Regions from separate parts of the Alteromonas sp. NFXS44 genome, predicted to be linked through region 1. Evidence: riboswitches for the same ligand, from Rfam matches in the RefSeq annotation. Region 1 holds a riboswitch; the other holds the start of a gene.

What was found. Region 1 has a riboswitch for thiamine pyrophosphate ahead of thiC (phosphomethylpyrimidine synthase ThiC). Riboswitches for the same ligand answer to the same signal wherever they lie in the genome.
Region 2: another riboswitch for thiamine pyrophosphate. It lies ahead of J3369_RS06850 (TonB-dependent receptor); the one in region 1 lies ahead of thiC (phosphomethylpyrimidine synthase ThiC).

Annotation. Positions count from the first base shown of each region.
Region 1 covers NZ_JAGDEA010000001.1:480,388-495,306, reverse strand. Annotated here, with positions in the region: gene J3369_RS02130 (TonB-dependent receptor) at 1-2,130, opposite strand, end outside; gene J3369_RS02125 (RNA polymerase sigma factor) at 2,350-2,892, shown strand; gene J3369_RS02120 (FecR family protein) at 2,889-4,028, shown strand; gene feoB (ferrous iron transporter B) at 4,106-5,920, opposite strand; gene J3369_RS02110 (FeoA family protein) at 5,965-6,198, opposite strand; TPP riboswitch at 6,402-6,515, shown strand; gene thiC (phosphomethylpyrimidine synthase ThiC) at 6,611-8,494, shown strand; gene thiE (thiamine phosphate synthase) at 8,494-10,032, shown strand; gene J3369_RS02095 (HesA/MoeB/ThiF family protein) at 10,019-10,789, shown strand; gene thiS (sulfur carrier protein ThiS) at 10,773-10,973, shown strand; gene J3369_RS02085 (thiazole synthase) at 10,976-11,746, shown strand; gene thiH (2-iminoacetate synthase ThiH) at 11,743-12,858, shown strand; gene J3369_RS02075 (DUF4861 family protein) at 12,864-14,108, opposite strand; gene J3369_RS02070 (SDR family oxidoreductase) at 14,319-14,919, shown strand, end outside.
Region 2 covers NZ_JAGDEA010000005.1:346,538-361,456, reverse strand. Annotated here, with positions in the region: gene J3369_RS06875 (hypothetical protein) at 1-83, opposite strand, end outside; tRNA gene J3369_RS06870 (tRNA-Trp) at 146-222, opposite strand; gene J3369_RS06865 (phosphotransferase) at 347-1,174, opposite strand; gene pnuC (nicotinamide riboside transporter PnuC) at 1,152-1,772, opposite strand; gene J3369_RS06855 (hypothetical protein) at 1,765-2,034, opposite strand; gene J3369_RS06850 (TonB-dependent receptor) at 2,044-4,098, opposite strand; TPP riboswitch at 4,156-4,258, opposite strand; gene J3369_RS06845 (hypothetical protein) at 4,382-5,062, opposite strand; cyclic di-GMP riboswitch class I at 5,108-5,189, opposite strand; gene J3369_RS06840 (helix-turn-helix domain-containing protein) at 5,365-7,161, shown strand; gene J3369_RS06835 (acyl-CoA thioesterase) at 7,221-7,640, opposite strand; gene J3369_RS06830 (tRNA(Met) cytidine acetyltransferase TmcA domain-containing protein) at 7,686-9,734, shown strand; gene J3369_RS06825 (tetratricopeptide repeat protein) at 9,827-11,140, opposite strand; gene J3369_RS06820 (energy transducer TonB) at 11,143-11,754, opposite strand; gene J3369_RS06815 (ExbD/TolR family protein) at 11,756-12,154, opposite strand; gene J3369_RS06810 (MotA/TolQ/ExbB proton channel family protein) at 12,166-12,690, opposite strand; gene J3369_RS06805 (MotA/TolQ/ExbB proton channel family protein) at 12,692-14,050, opposite strand; gene J3369_RS06800 (DUF3450 domain-containing protein) at 14,057-14,821, opposite strand.

The DNA.
Region 1 (14,919 bases):
AGAAGTGATAGCGTATTCGCCCTCAAATTCAAACCCGTAGCCTACTGTCTTATCAACATTAACCAGCTCTTTGGCAGCCCCTTCATCAAAAGACGATTGAGCCGTTAACTGTTGATCGTTCATCTGGAAGTAAAACAGATTGAAGTTTACCCGTGCTGCATCATCCAGCAGGTCTGATTTAGCACCTACTTCTACCGAGTGTATAACTTCTGAGTCTGCAACGCTGAGTTTAGGGTCGCTGCCACTGACAACACGGCCCTGAATACTTGGTGCTCTGAAGCCCTTTGCCAGCCTGGTGTACAGATTAGTGTCATCTGAATACTGATACATTGCACTCAGGTCCCAGCTGATAGCAGAATCTTTCGTGTCAGCATACATAGGGTCAAAAAACTCACCGTCGCTGGCGGTAGAGATAATTCGCTGAGAAAAATAGTCTTTCTTATCTTTCGAGTACCGGATACCCGCAGTCACGCTGGTTCTGTCATTGACTTCGTAATCACCGGAGGCGAACACAGCCCATGCATCAGTTTTCTGATTCTGAGTCAGATAACGCTTTAAGCTGCCGTCTTCATTGTAGTGAAAAGTGTCGATATTGAGATCTTCTGTGAAGAAAAACAGCCCCGCCTGATAGTCAAATACCCCAAGTTCATTAGAGGCCATTCGCAACTCCTGAGTGAACTGGCTGTGGTCAGGAATACCGTCGGCACTTTCAACAGAGAAAGAAGGAACAGTGCCCAATTCGCCGGTGTAGCCGGAGGGATCAGCAAAACTACTTACCCGGTAACCACCATCGACATCGGCCTGTGAGTACATTTCCACAGTTTCATAGCCCGTTACAGAGGTAAACGTGTAATCAGTCGTGAAATATTCCAATTTCATACTTCCGCCCTCGGTTTTCACCGTTTGCGTGGCACGTTGCGCGGCATCGTGGTAAACCACATTGCGGTCGAAACCATCAACGAAGTCGTTGGTTCCGGGCTTTATTGCACTGGCTCTGAACACCGTGGGCGTACCATCTAAATCACGGGTGTGGTAGTTAAATAACGCCGAAAACTGACTGTTTGGCTCGTAGAGCACCTGCACTTTGGCAGCTCGATCGTCATAACCACCCAGAATATCGTTTTGTTCAAAACCCGGCGCACGGGTATCAATATAGTCTGAACGCGTCTGGTTAAGTAGAGACACACGCACAGACACAGTGTCTGTCAGGCCACCGCTAATAGCACCATGGGTAGACAATGTGTCCAGAGACGAATAAGACGCGCTGATATAACCTTCGAAATCCTGCGTAGGACGGTTCGAAGTGAACTTTACCAGTCCTGCAGGTGTGTTACGGCCAAACAACGTACCCTGAGGACCACGTAACACTTCAACACTCTCCACATCAAAGACGGGGAAACCTTTTAAAAGCGGATTCTCCTGAACCACATCATCAGTGATCAATGATACCGGCTGAGAGGCATTTACATCATAATCCTGATTGCCCAGACCGCGAATATAAAAGCGGGGGAAAGAGCGGCCAAACGAAGATTCAATTTTCAGACTTGGAATGCGGGCTGACATGAAACGGATATCATCACCTGCGGTCGACGCACTTTCAAGCAAGTCACGTTTCATGACAGAAACTGAAACCGGTACTTCCTGTAAATTTTGAGTACGGCGTTGTGCGGTAACGGTAATATTCTCAACCTTCCCCTTACTTGTTTTACTCAGGTTCCCGCTATTCACTGCGGCTGGCTGCGCAGAGGCGTCAGTAGACGCTGCGGGCTTTTTTCCCTCAACGGTTTCATCCACATTTTTCTTTTCAATAGCGATGGTTTTCTTATTGATATAGCGATAACTAAGCGCAGTCCCTTCCAGAAGCTTATTAAAAGCAGCTTCTTCGCTATACGTTCCGGAAAACGCTTCAGTTGTCAGGCCGTCTGCCACATTGGAGAAGAAAACAATCTGCTTTCCATATTGTTTTGCGATGCTCTGCAAAGCCCGGTCCAGCGGAACCTGCCCCACCGTAACCTGTAACTGCTCCTGATTTTCAATATTCTCTGCAGCAACGCCAAAGCTGCCGGCCAGTGACAGCATCACTGACAAGACGACTGGCTTTTTCTTAAATTTGGGGACACGAGTTCTCATGCTTGTATTTCCTATATCCGTACTACATATAATTGTCATTGGCTTCGTTGCGAGCCTTTATTTATGCGGGCTGAAAACCCACTAATAAATAAAGAGTGTGAAAGTGCTGGATTTAGGTACTTATTTTTTTTATCTTGAAACTTCCGCGAAGTTTTAATCTGATTTTGTAAGTATTAATTCATCTTCCCCTCTGAATTCCGGCACAAGACATCTTTCTCTATGGGCAACCACACTGCGACGAATAAAAAGAGTAAATGCAGCAGCTTTGTAAAAGGGCTCTACGACAGTTCTTATAAGGAACTGTTTGCCTTCTTCATGCGTCGTTCGAATAATAATCAGCAGGCTCAGGATTTTTCGCAGGAGACTTACCTGCGACTGATGAATGTAGACAGAAAAGATCTCATAGAACAACCCAAAGCCTACTTATTTCGTATTGCCGCAAATCTTGTGCATGAAATGCGTTCAAAGAATGAGCGGATTGCTCAAAATGAAACACCGTTTACTGATGGTCTGGAAAATTTTCCCGGCAATGAAGACCCTCACCTGCAACTTGAGCGGCAGAAAGCTATACAAGAACTGGAGAAAATACTAGTTACACTTCCACCTGTTTATCAGTCAGTGTTACTACTGAGGAAGCGCGATGGCCTAAATCATGCGGAAATTGCAGAAAAACTGGGAATTTCTATTCACACCGTCAGAAAATACTTAACCCGTGCTATGACAGAATGTCGCAAAGCGCAAATTGCGAGTGATGCATCATGAATATGGTTAAACAATCTAATTCTCTGATCATTGAACAAGCTAGCTACTGGGCGGTATTGCTGGACGATGGCGAACTGAGCGAAAAAGATCGCCGTGAACTGACGCACTGGTTGCTGATGGGACCTGCTCATGTGGAGGAATTTATTCACGCATGCGTGTTGCTGGATCTGATGTCAGATGTTGATCAGGGTAAAAAGCTATCCGTCGACAAATTACTCGCCCAGGTAGAATCAGCAGCGGGCAGTAAGGTGACTCCTATCTCTCAACACCAGAACCTGACCGGTAATAATTCAGAACACGAAAGCTCCGGGCGCCCCCGGAAAACCCGCTGGCTTCCGGTTGCTGCCTGTCTGCTGGCAGGCGCTATTTTCGCTTATCAGATGCTGCCGGTTGAAAACGCCGGCGAAACGCCTGTAGCGCAAAATCAGCCTGTACAATACAAAACATCACTGGGCGAGCAAAGAAGCATCACGCTGGAAGATGGCTCGATTATCTACCTGAACACGCTGACTGCTGTAGATATTAACTATACGCAGAAATACAGAAACATCGTCCTGCAACAGGGAGAAGCAATTTTCAAAGTTGCACATAATCCTCAAAAGCCCTTCAGGGTCTGGGTTAACGACACAATGTTTCAGGCGCTGGGAACCGAATTTAACGTCCGCAGTGAGCCCGGAAGTGTTGCATTGACGGTGCTTACCGGAGAAGTCGCACTGGCAAGAGAAGCGAAAAAAGAACAACTGATTCCGTTTCGCTCCACCGGTATCAAGCTGACTGACTTTACTGCACCGGACTTAACCAAAGACAGGCCTCTGCTGGTAACTGTGGGACAAAAAGCTGTGCTTCAGGACAATGGTAATATTCATACAGAAGCATCGGTGGATGTAGCCAGAGAGACGTCCTGGAAATCCAGAGAAATGATTTTCCGCAACGACCGTTTAGATGACGTAGTTCGCGAATTTAATCGCTACAATGCTTTGCAGGTCACCATCGCCTCTGCGGACTTATCAGGCATGTCTGTAACCGGTGTATTTGAAACCAATGACCCGATGTCTCTGCTGAATTTTTTAGAAAGTTCAGGCAAAGCAAGGATTGAAAAAACGGATATAAACAAAGTTACGGTGTATGACCGTTAACGGTTGTTGTAAACAGCACCTCATCAAGGTCCCCGCTCTTTGGTTAGCACACTCAATGACGTGCTGTTTACCCGTTATCAGAACAACAAATTCACCAGTACGGCGATAACGTAGGCCAGGATACCGTATCCGACGTACAGGCCCCATGCGAGCTTATTACTGCCGGTTTCACCTTTCAGCATGGCAACAGTTGCTACACATTGCAGCGCAACAACGTAGAACAGCACCAGGCCGAGGCCGGCGCCGGTTGTCAGTCCGTCAGCCTGAATACGTCCGGCCAGACCGTTCACATTGTCTTCAGCGTCATCCATTCCGAACAGTGTACCCAGCGCACCGACGAAAACTTCACGGGCAAGGAACGACATCAGTATTGCCACGCCGTAACGCCAGTCCAGACCCATCGGCTCGAATACAGGCTGGATAACATGGCCGATTTGCCCGAGCCAGCTGTCTTCCAGAGTAGAACCCATCGGGAAGTAACCCAGGATCCAGATCCCCACCGACACCACGAAAATAATCGGTGCAGCACGGCGGACAAACTGCAACCCGCTGTCGATAACGCGGAAAGTTAACGGCTTCCAGTGTGGTAAGCGGTAAGTGGGTAATTCAAGAATGAACGGCATGTCTGACTCTTCCAGATCTCTCGGTAAGAATCGCGACAGAAACTGGCTGACAATCAGGGCTGTGATAATGCCGAAGAAATACAGGCCGAAGAAGGCAGCACCCTGCAGACCAAAAATGCCCAGGAAAGTACCGTCTTCCGGCACCAGTACCGCAACCAGCAATGCATAAACCGGCAAACGGGCTGAACAGGACATCAGCGGGATGGTCAGCATTGTGATAAGACGCTTGTGCGGCGACTCGATAGTACGGGCCGCCATGATGGCAGGAATGGCGCAGGCATGACCCGAAAGATAAGGAATAAAACTTCTGCCTGATAAACCCACTGCGCTCAACGGGCGGTGACACATCAGCGCGGCACGGGCAAGATAACCGCTGTCTTCCAGCAAGCCGATAATGAAAGTCAGTACCATAATTTGCGGTACAAACACCAGGAAAGAACCTAAACCACCGAATATGGCGTCGTTAAAAAAGTCAGTAACAATGCCTTCCGGCGTAATGGCACTGACACCTTCAGCAGCGCTGCCGATCAGCGTTTCCACGCCGTCCATCAGGGGGGCTGCGAGAGTAAAAATACTCTGGAAGAGTACAAACATGACGCCGAGGAATACCAGTGAGCCGGTCCAGCTGTTTAACAGGAAGCGGTCGACGCTGTTCTGATTTTTCAGCACAACATCCAGGTGCAGGCCGTACTTTGAAGCCAGTGCCTGACTCTGGTTTACCGCAGACTCCCCGTCTGCCAGCGATGTCGCCGGGATGTATCCTGACGGCGCTCTGGCAACAGACAGCATGGTCTGCTTAAATTCATGCAAGCCGTCCAGGGTTCTTGCTGACAGCGCCATTACCGGACTGCCTAATTCTTTACTTAGCGCCTCTGTGTCAATATCTTCGCCGATCCTGCGGACTTCGTCGATGAAGTTGAGGGCAAAGAGTACAGCTTTATTGTTGGCTCTTGCCAGTTTCTGTACCTGCAGACCCAGCACCAAACTGCGCTCTAAACGGGTGGCATCAAGCACACAAACCACCAGAGAAGTATCGTCCCGCTCTACCGATGTGGTGATTTCTTTTATTGCGATTTCTTCATCACGACTGAGGCCACGAAGCGTATAAGTGCCCGGCAGGTCAACCACTTCAAAATCCTGACACTGACCCCGTTTAACTTCCACGGTAACACCAGGATAATTAGCGACTTTTTGTCGCAGACCGGTTAATTGATTGAATAAAAGACTCTTACCGGAATTGGGCTTTCCGACCATTAAAATGCGTTGCATGAAAAAAGGGTATCCTGTTACTGGCGACAGCGGAAAAATGAGCGTTAGTTACGCACTTCAACTTCGATTTGTGAGGCGAGATTTTCTTCGATAGCAAACACGCTGCCACCCAGTTGCATGACGATAGGTCCACCTAATGGCCCTTTTCTGACACACTGAACTTCACGTCCATTCTGAACGCCCATTTCAGATAAACGTTCTTTCACGTTGACACATAAACTCTCTTTCACCGAGATAATAATTGCTTGTTGTTTGCTTGGTAAGTCCCACAATGTCATAAAAAATCTCTATTTTACTCAACGTGTTACACCTGATGTTGAGTGTTCGGCTACATTGAAGAGCCTAATGACAATAATTACTATTCAGACTATCAGAAACTTCCATACCGGACTAGTGATAAGGTAACAAACTCGCTAAAGACACTTATCAGCACGTTAAGACAAGGCTTGTTTTCTTTTCCAATCCATGATTATAGTAAAAACAGAACTTGTCGGAGTGCTTCGTCTTTCATATAAAAGCAAGCTGAGACCGCATTGCGGGATCCGTAGAACCTGATCAGGCTAATACCTGCGAAGGGAACAAGCAGCAACACCGTTCCACCATCACAACAGACGACCGTCTGCTTGCCGGTGTTGCCCCTTGTATACTCACTCCTGACAAGCATTTATCACCCGAAAAGGAACAAATGCTATGTCAACACGACGCGAGAAACGCCAGCAGGCGCAAACTTTTATACAATCACTGAAAGGTGAAGCTTTTCCTAATTCTTTCCGCCAGTACGAGGAAGGGTCTGACCCGTCCATTCGCGTGCCCATGCGGATGATTGCCCAGTCTCCTACCCGCATCAGCGAACAGGAAGAAGAAATCAATCCGGATATTCCCGTATACGATGCCTCCGGCGTATTTGGCGACCCGGCCTGTGAAGTTGACGTGACCAGAGGTATTCCGCATTGCCGCGCTGAGTGGATTAACGCTCGAAGCGATACGCAAGCCATTGCTGCATCTGAATCATCCTATACGCAGGCGCGGGATGCAGACATCACCTCAGAATCTATCCGTTTTCAGGCGAAAAATATCATCCGTAAAGCCGCTTCCGGCAAGGTAGTAACGCAATTGCACTATGCCCGCCTTGGCATCGTGACGCCGGAGATGGAATACATCGCCATCCGCGAAAACATGGGTCGCGCTGCGATTAAAAATGAACTGTTGAACCGGCAGCACAAAGGGGAAGCCTTCGGTGCAAACATACCGCAGGCAATCACCGGCGAGTTTGTGCGCCGCGAAGTCGCAGAAGGCCGTGCAATTATTCCGGCCAATATTAATCACCCTGAAGCCGAGCCGATGATTATCGGACGAAACTTCCTGGTCAAAGTGAATGCGAATATCGGTAATTCTGCGGTGACATCGTCAATCGAAGAGGAAGTGGAAAAGCTGGTCTGGGCCACGCGCTGGGGCGCAGACACCATCATGGACTTATCTACCGGCCGCAATATTCACGAAACCCGTGAATGGTTACTGCGTAACAGTCCGGTGCCCATTGGCACAGTGCCCATTTATCAGGCGCTGGAAAAGGTCAACGGGGTTGCTGAAGATCTCGACTGGCCGGTTTTTCGGGACACCCTGATTGAACAAGCAGAGCAAGGGGTGGATTACTTTACTATCCATGCCGGCGTACGCTTACCTTTTGTACCGTTAACCGCTAAGCGTGTTACGGGCATCGTGTCCCGTGGTGGTGCCATTATGGCGAAATGGTGTTTATATCATCATCAGGAAAGTTTTCTGTATGAACATTTCCGCGAAATCTGTGAAATCTGCGCTCAATACGATGTCAGTCTGTCACTGGGTGACGGTCTGCGCCCCGGTTCCGTTGCTGACGCCAACGATGAAGCACAATTTTCCGAACTGCGTACCTTAGGCGAACTCACTGCTATCGCGTGGGAATATGACGTTCAGGTGATGATAGAAGGTCCTGGCCACGTGCCTATGCACCTGATCAAAGAGAACATGGATGAGCAGTTATCTCATTGTCATGGCGCACCGTTTTACACCCTCGGTCCGCTGACAACGGATATCGCCCCGGGGTATGACCATTTCACGTCCGGGATCGGCGCAGCACTGATTGGCTGGTATGGCTGTGCCATGCTTTGCTACGTCACGCCTAAAGAGCATCTTGGCCTGCCGGATAAAGAAGATGTGAAGCAGGGTCTAATTACCTACAAAATTGCCGCCCACGCAGCAGACCTGGCAAAAGGTCACCCGGGCGCGCAAATACGCGACAATGCCATGTCGAAAGCCCGCTTTGAGTTTCGCTGGGAAGACCAGTTTAATCTGGCACTGGATCCGTTCACCGCCCGCGCCTATCACGACGAAACTCTGCCGCAGGCTTCAAGCAAGGTGGCGCACTTCTGCTCCATGTGCGGTCCGAAATTCTGCTCCATGAAAATTTCTCAGGAAGTCCGTGACCATGCACAGGCGGAAGAAGCGAAGCAACAGGGCATGGCCGATATGGCGAAGAAGTTTTCTGCCTCCGGCCGCGCTCTCTACGTTGATGCTGCCGTTGCTGAGGGCGAATAATGTTACCCCGTGTTTTAACCATTGGCGGCACCGACAGTTCCGGCGCCGCCGGTTTACAGCAGGACCAGCGTGCGCTGCAATGTTTTACTGTCCACCAGTTTAGTGTGGTCTCGCTGGTCAGCGCGCAAACTCATGACAGCGTGCTGCACGTTTCTCCGGTATCGCCGGCGTCGTTTTCGGCACAACTGCAAGTCGCTTTTCAGCCGCAGATCCCTGCGGTGATAAAAGTGGGTGCGCTGGCGAATGATGAACAGATCCGTGTGCTTATTAAGAAACTGTCTGAATATCCGCAAATTCCGGTAATTTGGGACCCTGTATTACAGGCATCATCAAAGAGTAAGCTCGGTGACTTGTCGTTTGATGCTATCGCCGGGCTATTGCCCTACATCACGCTTATCACGCCGAACTATGATGAGCTGGCCTGGCTGACAGGCTTTACGTTACGGCAAGCCAAAGATGAGCTGGCTGCCGCCCATCAGCTTATCGCTTCCGGCTGCGAGCAGGTACTGGTAAAAGGCGGTCACAGACCAGACTCATCGCTCCGGCCCGGCTCCGGGAACGCGGCGGAAATTTGTGATGTGCTGTACAGCAAAGAAAACGTCCGGCGTTTTGTACACAAAGCCCGGCAGCCTTTTAACTTACGGGGTTCCGGTTGCCTGCTGGCATCGGCCATCGCCGGAGCAATGGCTGAGCAGTACATAGCAGAAGATGCTGTTTCGCTGGCGGGAGCAGTGGTTTCCGCAGCATGGCAACAGGCAGAGCTTGTTTTACCTGAAACGGCTGTCCTTCATCGCCAGCCTTCTGAACGTGCAGTGCCCGCTGAACAACAGACACCGTCGCTTCCCGGTTCACTGCATCCTCACTTTCCGGCAGTTTTTGAAGGCTTGATACCGGTAAAGAATATCTATTCTTTACCGGAGTTGCCGGACTCTGCGCCCGGGCTTTACCCCGTGGTGGACAGCCTTGAATGGCTGCAACGCCTTCTCCCTTTAAATCTTAAGATTATCCAGTTGCGGATAAAATCTGCCAGTGAAGGGCTTAGTGAAACTATCCGTGAGGCAGTAACCATGGCTGCCGGATACAACATCCAGCTTTTCATCAACGACCACTGGCAACTGGCTATCGAACACGGGGCGTATGGTGTGCATCTTGGACAGGAAGATCTCGCTTCTGCCGATCTGAGTGCCATTGCCCGTGCCGGGTTGCGGCTGGGTATTTCCACTCACGGATATGCAGAACTGTGCCGCGCCATTCAAATCCGGCCATCTTACATAGCACTGGGTCATATTTTTCCTACCAGAACGAAAGATATGCCCTCTGCGCCGCAGGGTCCGGCGCGGCTGGCTGACTACGTATCACTTTGCAAATATCACGGCATTCCTACTGTGGCCATCGGCGGTATTAAGTTAGGCAATATCGACACCGTGGCTGCCACAGGCACAGATGCCATTGCCGTGGTAACGGCTATTACAGAAAGCGATAACCCGGAAGACGCCGTCAGCACATTACGCGGGAGGTGCCGCCGTGCTGACCACTGAACTGTATTCCCGCTACAGCCGTCATTTACTGCTGGATAATTTTGATGAGGAAGCCCAACTGCAACTCATGCAATCAAAAGTCATGCTGTTCGGCTGCGGTGGACTGGGCTGTCAGGTAGCCATGGCGCTGGTGTCCGCCGGTGTGGGCGAAATTGTGCTGGTCGACCATGACATCGTAGAACTCAGTAATTTACCCCGCCAGTGGCTGTTTACCGAAGCCGGTGCGGGACAAAAGAAGGTCTATGCTGCACGGTCGCGACTGACAGCCATGCATGGCGGGTGTCAGACACGATGCATCGATGACCCTTCAGACCTCATCAGACTTGCCACCCACCTGCCGTACTGCTCATTGCTATTGGATTGCACCGACAGTGTAACCAGCAGAAAGTTTGTAAATGGTCTGGCCCTTAAACATAAACTGCCGCTCATTTCCGCCAGTGCTGCAGGCTTTTCCGCCACGGCGCTGGCGCTGAATCCTGCATCCGGCTCGGCCTGTTATGAATGCATGGAACAGATTGGTGAGCACTCACAAACGTGCCTTGAGCAGGGAATATTCAGTCCTGTGGTAGCCATTGCCGGTCAGTTTCAGGCCAGCCTTGCACTCAGTTATCTGTGCGGCATTCAGCCTGTGGATTTCGGACAACTTCACGTTTATGACGGCCGCGCTCTCACCCTGCGCCACTTCAGGGTAAACAAAAATCCGGCGTGTCCTGCATGCTCAAACAATACCGGAGAACACCATGAACATATTGTGTAACGGTGACAAGCTCACTCTGCCTGAAGGCAGCCTGCTCACCCATGCGATCAGTGATTATCTGCAGCAAACTCCGTCAGTGGCTGTAGCGGTAAACCAGACAATCATACCGGCCAGCCAGTGGCAACATCACGAGTTGCAACCTGATGATGCCGTAGAACTCTTTACTCTGGTAGCGGGAGGTTAATAATGCTGACGATTGCCGGCACCACTTTTACATCCAGATTATTCACCGGTACGGGGAAATTCAGTCACCCTGACATCATGAAAGATGCCCTGGTCGCCAGCCAGACCCGGCTTGTTACGCTGGCACTTAAACGGCTTTCAAAAGGCGACGTGCCCGACCCTACCCTCAGCGTTCTGCGTTCGCTGCCGGTTACATTACTGCCGAACACTTCCGGTGCGGCGACAGCGGAAGAAGCGGTTTATGCGGCCCGTCTGGCCAGAGAGCTGTTAGGTACCAGCTGGCTGAAACTGGAAATTCATCCCGATCAGCGTTTTTTGCTCCCCGACCCGGTGGAAACACTCAAAGCCGCTGAAGTGTTGTGTAAAGAAGGCTTTAACGTGCTGCCTTATTGTCATGCGGATCCTGTTTTGTGCAAGCGCTTAGAAGAAGCCGGATGCGCAGCAGTGATGCCACTTGGCGCACCTATCGGTTCCAATAAAGGCCTGCAAACCCGCGAATTCCTGCACATTATCATTGAACAGGCCGGCGTGCCGGTGGTGGTTGATGCAGGAATTGGCGCTCCCTCTCATGCCTGCGAAGCCATGGAAATGGGCGCTGATGCAGTACTGGTAAATACCGCCATTGCCGCCGCTGCACAACCTGTTGCCATGGCCACTGCGTTTGCAAAAGCCGTGGAAGCCGGCCGCGAGGCCTGGCTGGCCGGTACCGCACCGGTTAACTCCGGGGCCTCCGCCACCAGCCCGTTCACACAGTTTCTGGCTGGCTTATCATGACGGTGGCAGAAGAGCTGTCCCGCACAGACTGGGACGATGTCAGGCTGGCGCTTTACAGCAAAAGCGCGGCAGATGTGATGTCAGCACTGCAACGCCCCGCCCGGCACTGGCAGGATTTTCTTGCGCTGATATCCCCTGCTGCAGAAGCATTTCTACCGGATATGGCTGTTAAAGCACAGACCCTCACCCGCCAGCGTTTCGGGCATACCGTGTCTTTGTTCGTGCCCTTGTATCTGTCAAACCTTTGCGCCAACGAATGCACCTATTGCGGCTTTACCATGAGCAATAAAATTAAGCGCACGAAACTGACCATGGCTGAAATATCAGAGGAAGTTTATGCCATCAAGAAAATGGGCTTTGATTCTGTTTTGCTGGTTACCGGCGAGCACGAAACGAAAGCAGGCATGGATTACTTTCTGCAGGCAGTTGAGTTAGTGAAGGCTCACTTCAGTCATCTTGCCATGGAGGTGCAACCGCTTTCCACGGATGAGTACCGTGCCCTTGCTGCAGCCGGAACTGACAGTGTGCTGGTTTATCAGGAAACTTATCATCGCGCTCACTATGCAGAGTATCACCTGCGGGGCAAAAAGCAGGATTTCGACTGGCGGTTAGCAACACCGGACAGGCTTGGCGAAGCTGGTATGAACAAAATCGGTCTCGGCGCATTACTCGGGTTATCCGAATGGCGGACGGACAGCGCATTTACCGCATTACATCTCAGCCTGTTACAACAGCGCTACTGGAAAAGCCGCTACTCCGTTGCATTCCCCCGCATCAAGCCCTGCGCCGGTGACCAGGCAACGCAGAAAAGTCAGGTATCAGATAAGCAACTCATACAACTGATTTGCGCTTACCGTCTGTGTTTTCCGGAAGTGGAATTAAGCCTTTCCACAAGGGAATCCCCGGCATTTCGCGACAACGTCGTACCATTGGCCATTAATCAATTGTCTGCCGCATCGCAAACTCAACCCGGCGGATACAGCGCTCCCACAACAGCACTGGAACAATTCTCAACCGAAGACACCCGCTCAGCCAGCGCAGTCGCAAACAGCCTCACCGCCCGCGGACTCGACCCGGTATGGACAGACTGGCTGAATGCATTCGGACGGTAAGCAGCCTACCCCGCTGTTACAGGGCTTGCCAGTGCTTTGAGTTTGGTTTTCAGCAGTTCTGTGAAGCCGCTTTCGTCGTCAGGGCTGTCAGGGTGAGAAGGCCATACTGCCATGAACTGATATTCCATGGTTGTTGCCGGCTTGAACTGAATCAAATAGTCATATTCCGCTTCAAATTTGCGGGAGATATCGTCCACTTTGTAGAACAGTGCCATACCCAACTCATCATCTTCGCCCAGCAAGCTTTGCTTACCGTATGTGGCAATTACGCCCCAGCCGTTCATTTCCAGTTCGATGTATTGCGTGTTGTCATGCTTGACAATGCCCGTTACCAGGTCATCTGCTGTCCCGCTTAACGACACAGTTACCGTGGTTGACGGGTCACCGGCGTGAATTTCGTAATCTGCACTGGCATCGAGCTTCTTACCATTCACATCCCAGCCGTCGTAATTCACAGTGAACCCGGCAGACAGCTTGTCGTCATGTCCCAGTGCCCAGGACATCTCGTCCACGTTCTGCATATGCATTACCGTGTCGCCTTCCATACGGCCAAAAGAACCAAGACCCAGCGCCTTACCCACTTTCAGTACATCGCCGCCCCAGTCAGACAGATCATGATAACTGTCGTAACCATCCTGCCCTACCTGATGCAGCACAGGCTCATTACCAGTTTTTACAAAGATATCCGTACCGTTACGCCAGTCCAGATATAAGCGGTACCCCACCAGATCATTTTCCCAGCCTGGCCCCTCATAACGTAAATAGTACGAATGATCAGTCAGTTGCGGAGGCGCAGTAAAAGAATCCACATTCTCAAAGCTGAAACCTTCAGCTTTGTACTCTTTACCATCCCATTCACCGCCCTGACGAACTGACAATTCAGTGTAAGCAACATCCGGTGCATCCGGGGCTGAATCTGACAGAGCAATTGTGGCTTTTTCACCGGCATCCAATGTGACTAAAACGTTAAGAACATCATTTCCCTGCTGATCTTTTGTCCACTCAGAAGGAAAGTTTGTCACTTTTTTTGTCACTGCATTCTCGTCATCAAATGCGCTTGCCGGAAAACGCAGAAGTTGCGGAAGCGCTGCGCCGCCGGCCGGATTACTCACGCTGACCTTACTGACAACAGATTCTGCAGATGATTGTTTTTCCTGACTTTCCTGATTAGAAGACGGGGTTTTATCAGGGCTGCATGCGGCAGCGGATAACGCCAAAATGATACTCATTGGCAGGGTTGATTTCTTCATATTGCGCTCCGTGATTTCGTCGTTTAGAAGTCGTTATTCGGGGAAATACTTTGCACTAATATATTGACATTTGCCACCGGTGGCAATTATTTTAAATATTGTTAACATTGTAAACTGTGTGTGGTGTTTCATCGCTTATCCGGAAAATGCGTTTCCGGTTTATTTACAACACCCGCAAAATTCATCGTTTTTACGCTAAAAGGAAATGTCATGCCTAACTTCAGTTTGACGGGAAAACGTGCGCTGGTCACCGGTGCCAGCCGCGGTATCGGACAAGCTATGGCCGTCGCCCTGGCCGAATCAGGCGCCAGTGTTATTTGCGCCAGTTCCCGTGAAGGCGGATGTGAAGAAACCCTCGCCAAAATTCGCGCCGTCAGCAACGTGGAAGTTACCGCCCTGCATGCCGATCTGTCAGACATGGCAGCGGTTCAGAAGCTGGCTGATGACGCACAGGCTGTTTGGGGTGGTATCGATATTCTGGTGAATAACGGCGGCACGATTTTCCGCAGCCCGGCCGTAGATTTCCCGCTGGAGGAATGGCAGAACGTGTTACGTGTGAATACAGACTCAGCCTTTCTGCTCAGCCAGCAAATTGGCCGCAACATGATTGAGCAGGGTTACGGCAAAATCATTAATACCGCATCTATGCTCAGTTACAGCGGCGGCATCACAGTACCTGCCTACACTGCCAGCAAGCACGCCATTGCCGGATTAACCAAAGCACTGGCTAATGAATGGGGCAAGCACAACGTTCAGGTGAACGCTATCGCACCCGGCTACATCCGTACCGACAACACGCAGGCTCTGCAGG
Region 2 (14,919 bases), on a different contig from region 1:
TGTGATACAGCCTGAGATTGCCATACACAGATACCCATTTCCTGAAGAACAGCAATTTGATATGGATTTAAACCGGACGTCATGAAAATGGATTTACTTTTGAGTGGAAGAAAGTAGGAACACTATAACTTACTCAGAGGAAAAGTGGCAGGGGTGGAGGGACTCGAACCCCCAACCATCGGTTTTGGAGACCGCTGTTCTACCAATTCGAACTACACCCCTAGCGCGCTGTGCATTATACGTATGCGTTAACAAAGGTAAAGCCTTTTTATGGCAAAAAAACAGCAAAACCAGTGCCTTTGCCTGGCATTCGCACAATACGCACAAAAAGCGCACAGCATGGCTGTTACTCCGGTTCACTCACCTTCTGCCGGTTAGTGGTTTCCAGTGCTGCCTGCCAGAGTGCAGCAGTGACATTTACCACCCGGCGTTGCTGTTCACAGGCAAAGATGACCTTCTCTTCAGCGGCCCCACTTAAAGCGGCGTAGTGTTTATACAAGCGCATAGCGGCTTCGTCATTTAACTGATTAATCGCAGCACAGGATGCCACATCAAAATAACGATTGCCGCTGGCAGCATATTCCCAGTCAACGATAACGGGTTTAGCGCCACCGGCTCCGGTTCTCACAATGTGCGGCAAAGACAGATCGTTGTGACAAAGCACCGCCTGTTCAGCAGGCGGCTGCTGTGCATCACCGGAATCAATCACGTTTCTCAATGATTCAGCCAGGGGATGACTGCTCTCAAGATCTGCACTTTCAAAATAGCGCATCAGTCTGGGCTCAAGACACAGAGGTGGCGCATCAATGGCTGTGCAGTGAATGGTGTGTAACGCAACGGCGAGCAGAATGATACTGTCTTCACTGTTTGCGTTGTTCGCCGGTTCCGCATCCGAGGTCACCCAGCGTTCTGCCCATAGCGTGCAGTCAGTACTCAGCCACACAGGTTCAGGCGCAATGCCCTGACGGAAAAGATTGTGCTGAAGCGTAAACTGAGCGTGTTTGTTTACGCCGGTAAAACTCTCACCGGCAGACCACTTAACAGCGAACTCACGCTCACCGTCAGTGATATTAAACAGGCGGTTCACATCCCCGCCCTGCCGTGATTCGCAGGAGGCATTACCGCTAAGCTTTAACGGCTCTGCTAACGCTTTAACGATAAGCGCGGGCGTCATGTTCCTGCATCTTCCATTGTTTCAGCCATTGTGCATAACCAAATACGGCAAATCCGACATATCCCAGAAACAGACACGCCGACAACATCAGGCCGCTTTGTGCGTAAAGATAAGCTGAAGCCAGATTGATTACTATCCAGTACAACCAGTTCTGTAAAACCTTATGGGCCACCATCACAGTAGTCACCACACTGACCACCTGAATGCTTGCATCAAGCAGCAGATGTTCGCTGTTGAACTGCCCCTGTGCCCAGAGGGATAAGCCCCAGGCAATCAGGAGTAGTCCCGGCACCAGCATGGCATGGGTATACCATGGCCAGGAATGCACCCGATTGTCGCCGGCAGCCTGACGGTTCCACTGATAGTACCCGTATCCGGCCATCACCATGTAATACAGATTCAGGATGGCCTGAAACGGCAGTGTAACCTGCCAGAAGAGCCAGGTATAAATAGCCGTACTGATAAATGCACACAGCCAGCACCAGCGGTTTTGCCTGGCAGCCAGCCAGACATAGGCCAGTGCCAGCACCACAGCAACCCACTCGGCCAGTGATGTCGCGGCTATCTGTTCAAAGAAATGCGGGATGAAATCAGTCATCCTGATCCTTACGGGCCTGCATCACATCGAAGTTCAGAAACTTTGCTACAAAAATGGCCTGCCCGACTTCTTCATGGGTGCGCTGCATTTCTTTTCCCAGTACAGCCATAACATCGGCATACTCGCCGGTGACCTGTGTACTGGTAGAACAGGTCGTCACATCAAGGGTGTCGTAACTGTTCAGTCTGTCAATGAACGACTTTATGGGTGGAATGTATTCATTCACCAGAGGATACAGAGATAACTCAACCATGACCTGCATAGAGATTCCTTAAAATTGAAAACGGGCTGTGACGCCGAACTGTCTGCCGTCACCTAACTGATAATAAGGTTCAGCAAACTCATAGTAATCACGGGGATCGTTACTGAATCCACCGAAACCGCGGGTGTACCAGGTTTTATCAAACACGTTCTTCACCCACAGTGTGGTGCGCAACATGCCTTTTACCCAGGTGATATCTGTGTTGTACAACGTTGTGGCAGGTGCTGTTTCATCATGGCCATCAGAGAAGCGGTATTCGTCTTTAAAGTCCATATCAGCGCGCCATACCAGAGAATCAGTCAGCCACAACTCACTGAACAGGTTCGCTGTATATTCAGGTGCCTGAGCCTGACGCTGCTTACTGACATATTCACCGTCGGCAGTCTCGTAACCTTCAAAGGTGGCACTGAGGTAACCCGCGCTGGCCTGCACTGTCCAGGATGACGTTGCCTGCCAGGAAAGCTCCAGTTCTGCCCCTTTATTTGTGCCCACATCGGCATTCGCTGTAATGTCGATAAAGGCGGCAGAACCATCTTCACGTTCCTGAACATCAAAATCGCTGATTTGGGTATCTTCCCTTTCCATAAAGAACAGTGCTGCGCGGGCTGTCAACTCAGGAACAAACAGTTTGCCTTTGTAGCCTGCTTCATAGTTCCGGTTGTATTCCGCATCAAAGAAACGGCGCTCCCGGCTGACCTGTTCATCATAGTTAATGCCGGCACCTTTGTAACCTCTGGATACGCTGGCATACAGGTAGTCCCCTCCCATATCCCAGGTCAGTGCCAGTTTGCCGCCGGTCATGGTCGTGTCATCGTCGTACACCACCTGCGCATTATCAGCATAATCATAGGCGTAATTTTCAACACGCAGCGCGGACGTCAGCAATAAAGACGGAGTCAGCTGAGTATCAAGCTGACCGTAAACCGCTGTTGTCTGCGGTTCGAAAGTACTGATAAAGTCACCGTCAGCATAGGTATACTGACGCAGTAAATCCTGTTCACTCTGATTGATGCGGCCGCCGATAACCCAAGTCGTGGTGTCATTGAAGATTTTTTTATCTTCTGCAGAAGTAAAACGCACCTCGGCAGATTGTTGGGAAACATCCCGGTAATACGCATCAAAGGATGTATAGCCCCAGGGGTGAAAACCGGTGTAGGTCCAGTCTTCGTCGTAGCCGTAAGCGATATCATGACCGGCCATAGTCGCAATGATTTCCAGCAAGCCACCGGCGGTCTCATGATTGATATGTACACTGACCGCTTTGGTTTCCTGCTCATCAAACCCGGGTTCATCCGACAACGTATGGCGGTTGTTATCCAGTGAGAAAGCATCGTAACCGTTATTGATATCGTACCAGCGGAAATCCATCGCAACGGATGTTTTGTCAGTCACATCCCACAGTGTTCCCAGCCTTACTGCGTTCTCATGAATACCGTTGGTATCGTCAGCACCCAAAAAGTCATTTTCAATAAAACCGTCACTGCTGTTGTGCACAAACGCTGCACGCCAGGCCAGAGAATCAGACGCTTGTCCGCCATGGGCACCCTCAGCGCGGAAGAAAGATTTATTTCCCACAGACAATTCAAAATGACTGTTACTCTCTTCAGAAGGGGCATTGCTGACAATCTTAACCGCACCGGCCAGAGCACCGGTTCCGAATACTGTCGCCTGTGGTCCGCGGTAAACTTCTACCTGCTGTGTATCAAAAAGCACACCGGCTGCAGCAAGACCGGAGAAATCAAAATCGTCGACCAGGAAACTGACTGAAGGATTAATCGGTTCAGCAAACTGGCTGCGCTCACCAATACCCCGAATCTGAATAAAACGTCCGCGGGATGCTCCGGCCGCAAAATTCACATTCGGCGCAATACTTAATACATTGTCGATATAGGTAGCCTGACGGCTGTCCAGGCGGTTGCCTGATAACACAGAAGCGCTGGCACTGAGTTGATCGAGAGTCGCTGTGCGGAAATCACCGCTGACGGTAATACGTTCGATGTCTGCTGTGTCATCAGCAAAAGCAGGCAGTGCAAGTAGTGCGAGAAGAATTGCGTTTTTTTTCATTAGGATCTCTTTAATCATCAAAAAGATCCGGCTTTACGGCAGGTATTGAGGTTTTCAGATTGCTTTTATCACCATCCCTACGCCGGTATTATCCGGATCAGGTTTAAGGGTTCCCATGGAATGGATCTCAGCCGTAAAGACGGCACCCCTTGGCCTAATGCTTATTGCGGAGTCCGCAAATTAAGCGAGGGCAGTCTAACAACTTCAGTGACTTAGTCAAGTTGCCGGCTGCCCGGAAAAAGCAATAAAAAAGCCCGCGATGTGACGTGGCGGGCAATGAAGGTCAGGCGACCTTCTGATTCTGGCGTCTTGTGCGCCATCCCATAAACCCTATTCCCAGAAGAATCAATGACATGGCGGTTGGCTCACTGACTTCTGTAATAGAGGCATTCCGGAAGCGAACCTTCATATCTCCACAACCACTGGCTGCATCACAATCGTTAATGAATACGATGTCGGTAATAAGTCCTGACATGTAATCATCCAGAGTAATAGAGAAGGTCTCCCAGGCTGGTTCGCTGGTATAAGTAAAGTCATCCAGACCGAAATTCTGTGTGCCACCCAGAGCGAACGTGCGACTGGCATCGTTATTCTGTTCACCGGCAGAGAAGTCTGCCAGCCAGATCCCGCCAATTTCAGAATAAGGATTTGCATTAGTATTGTTGTTGCCCGGTGTCATACGAAATTCAAATGACAACAAAATATCTGAAGCAGAATTGTCTAAGTCCAGGCTCTGGATCCCGAAAGCATCATCCAGGTTTAGTGTGAACCAGCTGTTTTCGCGCAGGTTCAGTACACTGCCATTGTTTGTCCAGGTTCCGTAGTTAGACGTGCCGCTTTGTTGATGTGCAGCCAAAGTCTGGGCAGCGAAGTCGATATCGTAGCTGCTGATAATGTTGGCGTTAGCCGTAAATGCCGCACAGAATCCGGTTAGCAGGGCTGCAGTTTTGATGCTAAATTTCATTTATGTTCCTTGAGCAGTGTGTGCCTGAAAATAGTTAAACAACTTCACTGCAACCCGGCTGTCTTATGGCGGTATAAGACCCGTGGCTTTCCGTCCCTGCCTCACGACAGGTTTGGCGAATCTACTCTGTGAAAGTGACGTTTCCACCAATGAGTCGACGGTTGTTATGATAGGGAGAGCCCCGCAAGTAAAACAGGACACTTCTGAACGAAATACGGTACAAATTTGTACCAACACAAAATTCACCCTTTTTCTGTCAAGGCACAGGTAATTCTTATATCCTTGACTGAAGGGATCCGGTATTGGGAGCAAACGTGCAGTATCACGGTTTTTTCTGGTCGGCAGTCATCCGCGCTTTATTGAGTCTGAGAAGGGATAACGGACTTGATAACGAATATGACACAACGATGCTCGAAAGCGTCACACAAATAGAAAATGAGAAAATGGACGATGACGGACTGGCGTCTATTCTTCACTCTCTTTGTCCTGCCAGGGAATATGAGACAATTGGCCGCTCCCTGATTGGCTATTTTGATTTCAACAAAATGAGTAATCTGGTGGTGTATCTCACGGCCAGTAAGCATATTGATGACGCACTCCATGTACTGGGGAAACACTACCACCATATTCTGGGCAACAGTGCAGCATTGACCGTAAAAACTGACGGAAATGAAACCTGTCTCCGGTTTCAGCCATCATCACATCCTGTTCTTACCGAATTCCGCTGTTATTTCCTCCTCGCTTTGTGCCGTCACCTGGCCGGCAGAAAATTCGACTTCACCACGGTCACCTTACCGCCATCAGGCGAACAACCGGTCAGCTTATTAAGGCCGGTCAGCAGCGGTGATATCAGACATGAGGGAGTTGTTGTAAGCCTTGTTTTCGATAATAAGTGGTGTACACAGGCATCATTTTACTATTCTCAGTCGATTAAAAAAATGCTGGCGGGAAACCTCGACACCAGCAATGATTTGCCGTTAAAGCAGCAGGTTAAAGAAGCATTTCTCAAAGCCCCGAGCCCGGCAAGGATCCGTTCGGAATGGGTAGCAACGCAACTCGGTCAGACGGAGTCCGCGTTTCGTCGCCAGCTAAGGCAAGAGTCCATTTCCTTCAGCGCATTACTCAAAGAGTACATTCATGACCAGTCATGTCACCGGTTACTCAGTGGCGAAAAAACGGAAGACACCGCCGCCCACCTTGGCTTCTCTGACCGCCGTTCCTTTGAGCGCAGTTTTAAAGAACATGCAGGGATCAGTGCAGGACAGCTACGCCAGCTTGGCAACCGCCTGCGTTTTCAAAAAGGTAACGGTAATCTCATTAATTTGGTGGAGAACCTGCCTCCCCTGCCCAATTCAATTCAGACTCTGCTGAATATGGACTGCGAAACAATGACGCTGGCGGATGTGGTCTCACTGATTGAAAAAGATCCGATTTTTCAGGCCCACGTTATGAGCAAGGCCAGCAGAGCGGTTTATGGCTCTGTACCCAAAAATCTTGAACAGGCAATCGGCCGGAATCTCGGGCTCGGCAATATCCGCAATCTTGCCGTAATTTTCGCAGCGCAGCAGTTGCTAACCTCTCAATGCCGGTTTGATAAAGTTAACCTGCTCACCGATGCGATGCTGCTGAGCCTGACTATCTTTCAGCGCCTGTTCGGTTTTAACCGCTTAAACGAGGACCAAACTGAGCAGGTCAAACAGCTTTTACTGTTTGGCACGTTATCCCTGTTTCTAATTTTTCACGACGAATGTCTGTTTTCCGACGGCGCAGTCACTCACTGGGACAAAAGTGCTTCATTTGACGTTTTCCTTAACCGTATCAATGATGAATACGGCGTTTGCCTGTATGGTGCCACATCGTTAATGTTACTGAGATGGGGTTTTAACAGTGCAGTGAATCAGCAATTGTGGAAACTGTGCAGCAACGACGAAAATGGAAATTCTGACAGCCTGACGGGTCAGATCACATTGTGTCATACCATTGCATTTAATCTGCTGAATGCACAGGAAACACCTGAATACAGTCAGGATACGCTGACTAAGGTGCAAAGTGAGATGCTGGAAGAGATCGTGACGAGCTGGCGGGTTTCAGCGGCCTGAGATCAATGATCAGTGCCGCTTACCCGCATCAGAACTTGTTAGCAGGCGGCTTTAACCGTTTATTCTGCATTCAGATTCAGGCTGCGGATTTCAGCCTCTGTTTGTGCTTTCAGTATCTCCATCGTCTTACCATGGGGCGTCGGAGTACGGGAATCCGGATCGAGAGTTACAAAAACAATATCATCAGCGAGACATATGGTTTTCTTGGTCGCTTTGTTTCTCACCAGACATGTTACTGTAATCGACGTACGTCCAACCGATTTAGTTTCCAGACCAAACTCAACGATATCGCCCTGTAACGCAGGGGATTCAAACGTAATTTCACCAATGTGCTTAGTGACCAGACAATTTGTTTCCAGCTGACAAATAGCGAAAATTGCCGCTTCCTCATCAATCCATTCCATCGCCCGGCCACCAAATAAAGCATTGGCGTAATTAAGATCATTGGGCATGACAAGCCGGCGGGATAAAAAGCGCATTCGAATTCCTCGTAAACAATAGATAAAATAGCGGCTGGATTATACGTGAAACGATATCAAATGGCTCAGACAACTGTGACTGACTGGCTTACAGCACCCTTGTTTTGTAATACCAGCGATTATCACCGGCAAAGACTAGTGATCCATGGCGATAAGCATCACCATGCCACCACAGTTGAAGATATACTCTCATCACTGCCTGAAGATATTTCTGTTTGCATTGCCGGCGAACTTAACGCCAGGCTTGCTGATATAGCAAAGACCAGGATAGCGAAGACCACGCCACTCAATTTGTACCGGCAGTGTTTAGGCAGTGAGTATGACATTGTCATCATCGACTTCTCTGAGCAGTTCAGGCCATCTGTGCTGACGGCTCTGGCCGGTACAGTAAAAGTATCCGGAACACTAATACTTCTGACACCGCCATCAGATAGCTGGCACACTCATCCGTCGGTTACCCGCCCATACTTTTTAAGCTACGGACAAACGCTGAATAAGAGTGTGTATATCGATAAGATTCTGCGACCTTTAACAGACACTCCGGAGACGGGCATGATCAGCCGGGACAGCGTGTACTTGCCCTCCCCTCAGGCTGTGGCAGTTTCCCGCATATCCGAGTCTGACAGACTAACCGCTACCCAGCAGAAGGTGTTTAATAAGATCACGCAGGATGACTGCAGCACTTACAAGTGTGTTTGTATTGAGGCAGCCAGAGGCAGAGGAAAGTCTTTTTTATCCGGGAAAATTATCGCCCACTTTCTGAAACTGGGGTTAAATGTAGCTGTTACAGCGTATTCGCAAGCCTCTGTCTCAGGATTACTCACGTCCTCGGAATGCGAAAGCGGAAACAGAGCGCAGTGGATGGCTACGGACAACCCGCTGTTGTCTGAAGATACTATAGACGTTCTCGTCATAGACGAAGCAGCAGCGCTGCCACTGCCGCTGCTACAGCGTTTATTATCAACACCTGCGTTTGTTATTTTAAGCTCTACCACAGACGGTTACGAAGGCAGTGGACAAGGATTCAGAACCAAGTTTCTCCAGCCTCATAAAATTCCGGTGAGAATGCTGTCAGAGCCTGTACGCTGGCGCGGTGGCGACCAACTGGAAGCTCTGGTATCGAACCTGACATTCAGACAACCACTGTGCCGTGAAGAACCGGGCGACCCGCGGGAATCTGTTTCACCGGAGCACCGTGTCCTGACGGCAAAAGACATGGAACCGTCAACACTCCGCCAGGTACTGGAAATGCTTACGGCTGCCCATTACCAGAGTAGTCCCGATGACATGTTAAGACTGACAGACTCTCCTCAAAACAACTTTCACCTGCTAATTGTGAAGGGCAAGATTATTGCTGCCGCAGTAGTAGAGCATGAAGGCGGCATTGCGCCGGAAGCCCTCACTGAGCATATTGCAGAAGGAAAACGTCGTGTAAAAGGCCATCTGACGGCGCAGAGTCTGGCTTTGATGAGCACTGATGCAAATTTTGCATCCATGACAATCAGGCGGATTAATCGCATTGCGGTAAATCATGACTGGCAGTCAAAAGGTCTCGGGTCAAAATTACTCACGCAAATTGTTTTCACCTGCCAGACTGAAGGTGCTGATTTGATCACCTCATCTTTTGGCGCTGATGACAAGTTACTGAGATTCTGGACAACTAATGGTTATACCATTGTAAAACGGGGCAATAAACCGGACAAAGCATCAGGATTGCCTAGTGCACTGGTCGTCAATCCGGTCTCTCAAAGGGCAGTAGAAGCCATTGACCAGCTGTTGGCACTGGAAGTAAACGGTGAGCTCCCCCCGCTGCTGATAAAGCGCCATTTATTAAGGGTTCGCCAGTTCGTTGAAGGCAGCCGGAGTATCGATCATCTTTATTCCTCGCTGAATTATTTAACCCAACTGGCTGATAAAGCCCATTCCTACTCTGATGTTGAATTAGCTGCAATACTTCGCAGGTTATCTGCAGGGGACTCTTTAAAACAGTTAGCGAACCGCACGGGCTTGCAAGGTAAGAAAGAAATGATTAATGAGCTCAGACACCGGTGTGAACAACTTCTGTCTTCAGGGCATGACGGAGGTCCGTTATAAATCAGCTTGTGAGCCGGATATAAAAGATAAAATCAGAAGTACTGAAAACAAAAAACCCTGCTGTCGCAGGGTTTTTTAATTCTAATTAAGCATTAAATCTTAATACCGCGGTTTTTTGCCTTATCTTTGATATAAGGTTCCCACGCCATCGCATTTCTGCGTAAAGACTTATCTTTCTTAGCAATCTGAATGTGATCGTAAGCTGCTTTGTAGTTACCGATATAGAAGTTCGCTTCCATTAATGAGAAGTGAATCTTAGCGGGATCTTCAGCACCACGTTCCAGAGCATTGTTAAGAGCTTTGATAGCACCTTTATAATCTTCAGCTACGAGTAACAAAGTACCCTGCTTTCGATAATATTCAGGATCGCTATCTGCTTCTGCAGCTTTGCCGTAATAACTGGCTGCATCTTTATAGTCCTTCGCCTGGTGATAAGAGTTAGCGATGTTTGCATACATCTCCGCATCTTTCTTCAGCAGGCCGCTCTTAACATACTTAGACAGCAGTTCAGCAGACTTATGTGGATCACCCGCGTTTGCATACAGGGAAGCAAGCTGTTTAATTTGGCTGTCTTTCTCAAGATAACCCGCCGTGTAAGCGATATCCAGAGTTTGTACAGCTTTATCAAAACGTTCAACCATCATATAGAAGCTGCCCAGTTGAACCCAGTAAGTCGGATTCTCAGGGAACATGTTAACAAGCACTTCAGCAACACTTACTGTTTCAGGATACTTTTTGTCTTCAAAGAAAGCAGAAAGTTTCAACAGATAAGGGTTCTTGTCTGGCTTGCCAGCTTCAGAATTCAGTTTGATAGCTTTGTCAGCAGTTGCTGCAACCTGGCTAAACTTCTTCTGCTCATACAATGCTTGTGCTTTACGTGTGTAAACCTGAGCATCTTCTTTACAGGTAAAGTCCATCCACTTGTCATAGTACTTAACAGCTTCATCGAACTTTTGTTCCTGCATGCTTAAGTCACCAAGTAACTTCAGCGTGCCTGCGTGCTCCAGGTCATTCAGTACTTTAGTTTGTACTGCTGACTGAAGGTAACCGAATGCTTCTGCACCCTTACCTTCCTGAGACGCAATCAGGTTACCCAGGAAGCGGTTTACGTATGCCTTATCGAAGTCGTCACTTGGATCCACTTCTTTAAGGATATCGATAGCTTCCTGAACACGGTCTTCATTGTAGGCTTCAAAAGCAGCCTGAACTTTCTTACCGGTACGCTCGCCGACAAGAGTAGTTTTACCCTTGACATGGCCAGGACACAGCACAGGGCCAGAAGGTTTAGCCGCTGCAGGTTTAGCCGCTGGTGCGGATTCCTGCGCTGCGGCCATTGGCGCTGCAATCGCAGCACCAATACCCATGACCAAAGCAACGGCGGACATTTTAAATGTACGTAGTTTCATGATCATTGCTCCAGTTTAAAGTCCAGTTGAACGAACATGCCTTCTTGCTTAACCGCTTTACCGTCAACAATTTTTGGCTTGTACTTCCACTTGCTCAGCGCGCGACGCGCTTCACGGTCGAATATACGCTTGGGATCTGCATCGATAACACTGATGTCATCAACACCACCCTGTTCATTAATAGTGAACTGCAGTTTTACCCAACCTTCACGACCATCACGGGCAGCATCAGGTGGGTACTTAGGATCGATACGTACGATTGGTGTAGCATCACCATCGCGTTGCATCGCACCAACACCGCCAATATCTACACCAACACCACCGGTATCAACTGACGGAATTGCCAGACTGAAACCATCTGTGTTTGGTTCAGCAGCTTCCGGTTCAACAGGTTGAACTTTAGGTGGCTGCTGAGGTGGCGGCGGAGGCGGAGGTGGCTTACGCGTACGCGTTTGCGTCTCATCGTCCGGCTCCTGCATCACGATATCAATAACTGGTGCTTCCGGTACCTCGTCTGCAGGTCTGGCAGAGTTCTCAATGAGCTTTGCCATAACAACAAACAGACCAAAGGCAACTAACGCACCTAATAATATAGAAACGATTATCCTTACCATCTTAACCCCTTGCCGCTACCGATATACGGTCAATGCCTGCGGCTTTAACCTGGTCCATAACCTTGACTACGATACCATGCTTGGCTTTGACATCAGCCTGGATAAATACATAATCCGTTGGCTGCTCTGTAAGTAATCGCTCTAAATTAGCCCTTACGGTGTCCACAGCGACTTCACGTTTATCTAGCCATACAGTTCCATCTTCTGTTACAGCGATGAAAATGTTGGCATTCTTGTGAAGAAACGCTTGGCTCGCCTCAGGCTTGTTAACTTCAATGCCTGCTTCTTTAACGAAAACAGTAGTAACGATGAAGAAGATAAGCATGATGAACACGATGTCGAGCATCGGCGTCATATCAATTGCTGCATCTTCCTCTTCGGTTCTGACTTTTCGAGCCATAATCGTTCTCTCTAGTGATGTGGCAGGCTATCAACTAAGCCTTCTTTTGCCATCTTCGCTTTAGCTTCGAGACGAGAACTAATGAATAGTCCGGACAATGCCGCAACCATACCCGCCATTGTCGGGATTGTTGCCATTGAGATACCAGATGCCATCAAACGTGCATTACTGGTTCCCTGCGTTGCCATAGTCTCAAATACTGTAATCATACCGGTAACTGTACCCAGCAGACCGATTAGTGGACACATTGCCACTAACGTGCGAATGATTAGCATCCTGGCGTCCAGATCATCTGACGCCTGAGAAATCCATGCGTCACGGATTCTATGCGCATACCAAGAGGTAGTATCACTACGAGCATCCCATTTGGCGATGATGTCTTTCTTCACCTTTGGAAACACTGAAGTCATATACCAGTAGCGCTCAATCATAAGTACCCACATGAGAAAGAGCGCGAGGGCGACGAAATAAAGTACGTCACCACCGGTAGCGATAAAATCCCTGACAGATTCCCATAATCCAATCAGGTAAATCATATTACGCCTTCTCCGACTCTGAGTGAGCAGCGATGATACCCGCTGTTTGCTCGTCCAGGATGTGAACGATAGACTTGCTGCGTGAAGCTACAATGCTGTGAGTAAGGATCAGAGGCAGAGCCGCGATAATACCCTGAGCAGTAGTTACAAGTGCCATCGAGATACTACCTGCCATCATACGAGGGTCACCAGTACCGAACAATGTAATCGTCTGGAACGTCGCGATCATACCAAGTACTGTACCTAACAGACCCAGCAGAGGAGCGATCGCAGCGAAAATCTTGATTACGTTGATACCGCTTTCGATAGTCGGTAATTCTTTCAGAATTGCTTCGTCCAGTTTCAGTTCAAGGCTTTCTGCATCAACAGTTTTGTTTTCTTTGTAAACTGTCAGGATACGACCCAGAGGGTTGCTGGTAGAAGGATTGCCAGGGTTTTTCTGTTGCGATTTAATTTTCGCACCAACTGCACCCAGCTGAATCATCTTGAATACGCCGATTAACAGACCGATAACCAACATACCTGTGATTACATAACCTACAACACCACCTGCATGGTAGCGCTCAGACATTGTCGCTTTTTGCTTCAACAGACCAAGGATTGCACCTTGAGAAGGGTCGGCGTTGAAAGCTACAAGGCCAGAAGTAGCGTTAACCAGGTCTTTTGCAGACGCAACCAGGTAACCGTCAGGTTGACGACCCAGAGGCTGAACAACTTCATTTTCTGAATCGTAAGTCAGGTAGCCTTGTTCACCGATCAGGTTGAATGCACCTACACGTACAACTTCCTGCTCAGAAGAACCACCTTCAAGGCTAACAACTTCAGTGTTGAAACGAACAACTTCGCCAGACTGAGTCATTTCAGTTTGCAGAGCAAACCACAGGTCTTCCAGTTCACTGATGTTTGGCAGACCTTTAGATTCTTCTGACATTTCTGCCAGGAAATCATCACGGCCAGGATACTGTGCACTTACGATAGACGTAGAGATACGTCCGAATGCTTCAGAAGAAGCCTGACGAACAACACCGAACATTTCGCCCAGTGTACCAGTTGCCTGGTCCAGCTCAGCAGCTTTGTCGTTCAACGTAGTTTCGTTGTCAGAGAATTGTTGTGCTAAACGGTCACCACGATTCTGCTCTGCAGTCAGGTCAGATTGGGCTTTTTTCAGCAATGCTTGCTTGTCAGCACGTGCAGATTGGAACTCTGCTTCACGCTGTTGGTTAATGCGAGATTCAGAGACACGGTTTTGCTTAACCTGCTCCAGTAGATCCTGCAGGCTCACTGCTTCTTGTGCCTGCGCACCGGAAGCTACCACTGCTAATGTTGCAGCGGCTACAAGAGATTTGAATACTGGTTTCATTAACGCTTACTCCGCTGCTTTGATTGGTAACTTGATCAGATCAGGTGGAATAGTTCCCTGAGCCATTTTTACTGCATTAACAGTAGAGGCCAGGTATTCGTCACCTAATTTTTCCCATGCACGGGCATCGTTGTTCCATACCCAGGCGTGAGACTGGTCAAGAGACAGAGCCAGCAGTGCAGTACGACCCAAGTTGAAGAAATCAACAGTCTGTTCTGCGCCATCAGCTTCGATAGTCCCCTGGTAAGAAGACATCTTCGTACCGTACTCAACTTCTACCAGATAGGCTTCGATTACCTGACGGAACTGCTCAGAAACCGTTACGTTAGAGTTAGCCATTACATCACGAAGACGTTGAACACGCTCACGACGCTCTTCCAGGTGGATAGGCGTATCCAGCTCGATGAATTTTTCAAGGCTATCGATCATGCGGAACATAAGAGGAACGATGCCCTGCTTAGTTGCTTCGATGCTGTCGATTTGACGTTGCAAAGAATCGATACCACGTTGCTGGTCAGCAACCAGGCTAGCGATGTAGTCATTATAGATCTTCAGGTTTTCTGTTTGATCTACAACTTGACGGTATTCAACAAGTAGTTCTTGAGACTGTTCGAACAGCGTGTTGATTTTTTCTTGAGATTTCGCTGCAGCAGCCTGAATCTTCGCGTCTTCTTTTTGAAGATCGGATAGCTCCACTGCAGAGACAGCTGCACTACCAGTTAGTGCGAAAGCACCGATCACAGTAGAAGCAATAAGAGTTCTCTTGCTCATCTTGGACATAGTTCCCAACCAAATTTCTTATTTGAATCCTCGCGCGATACATAAAAATATGTTCGAGCCAGGGGCGTAAAAACTTTATCAATGTTTTT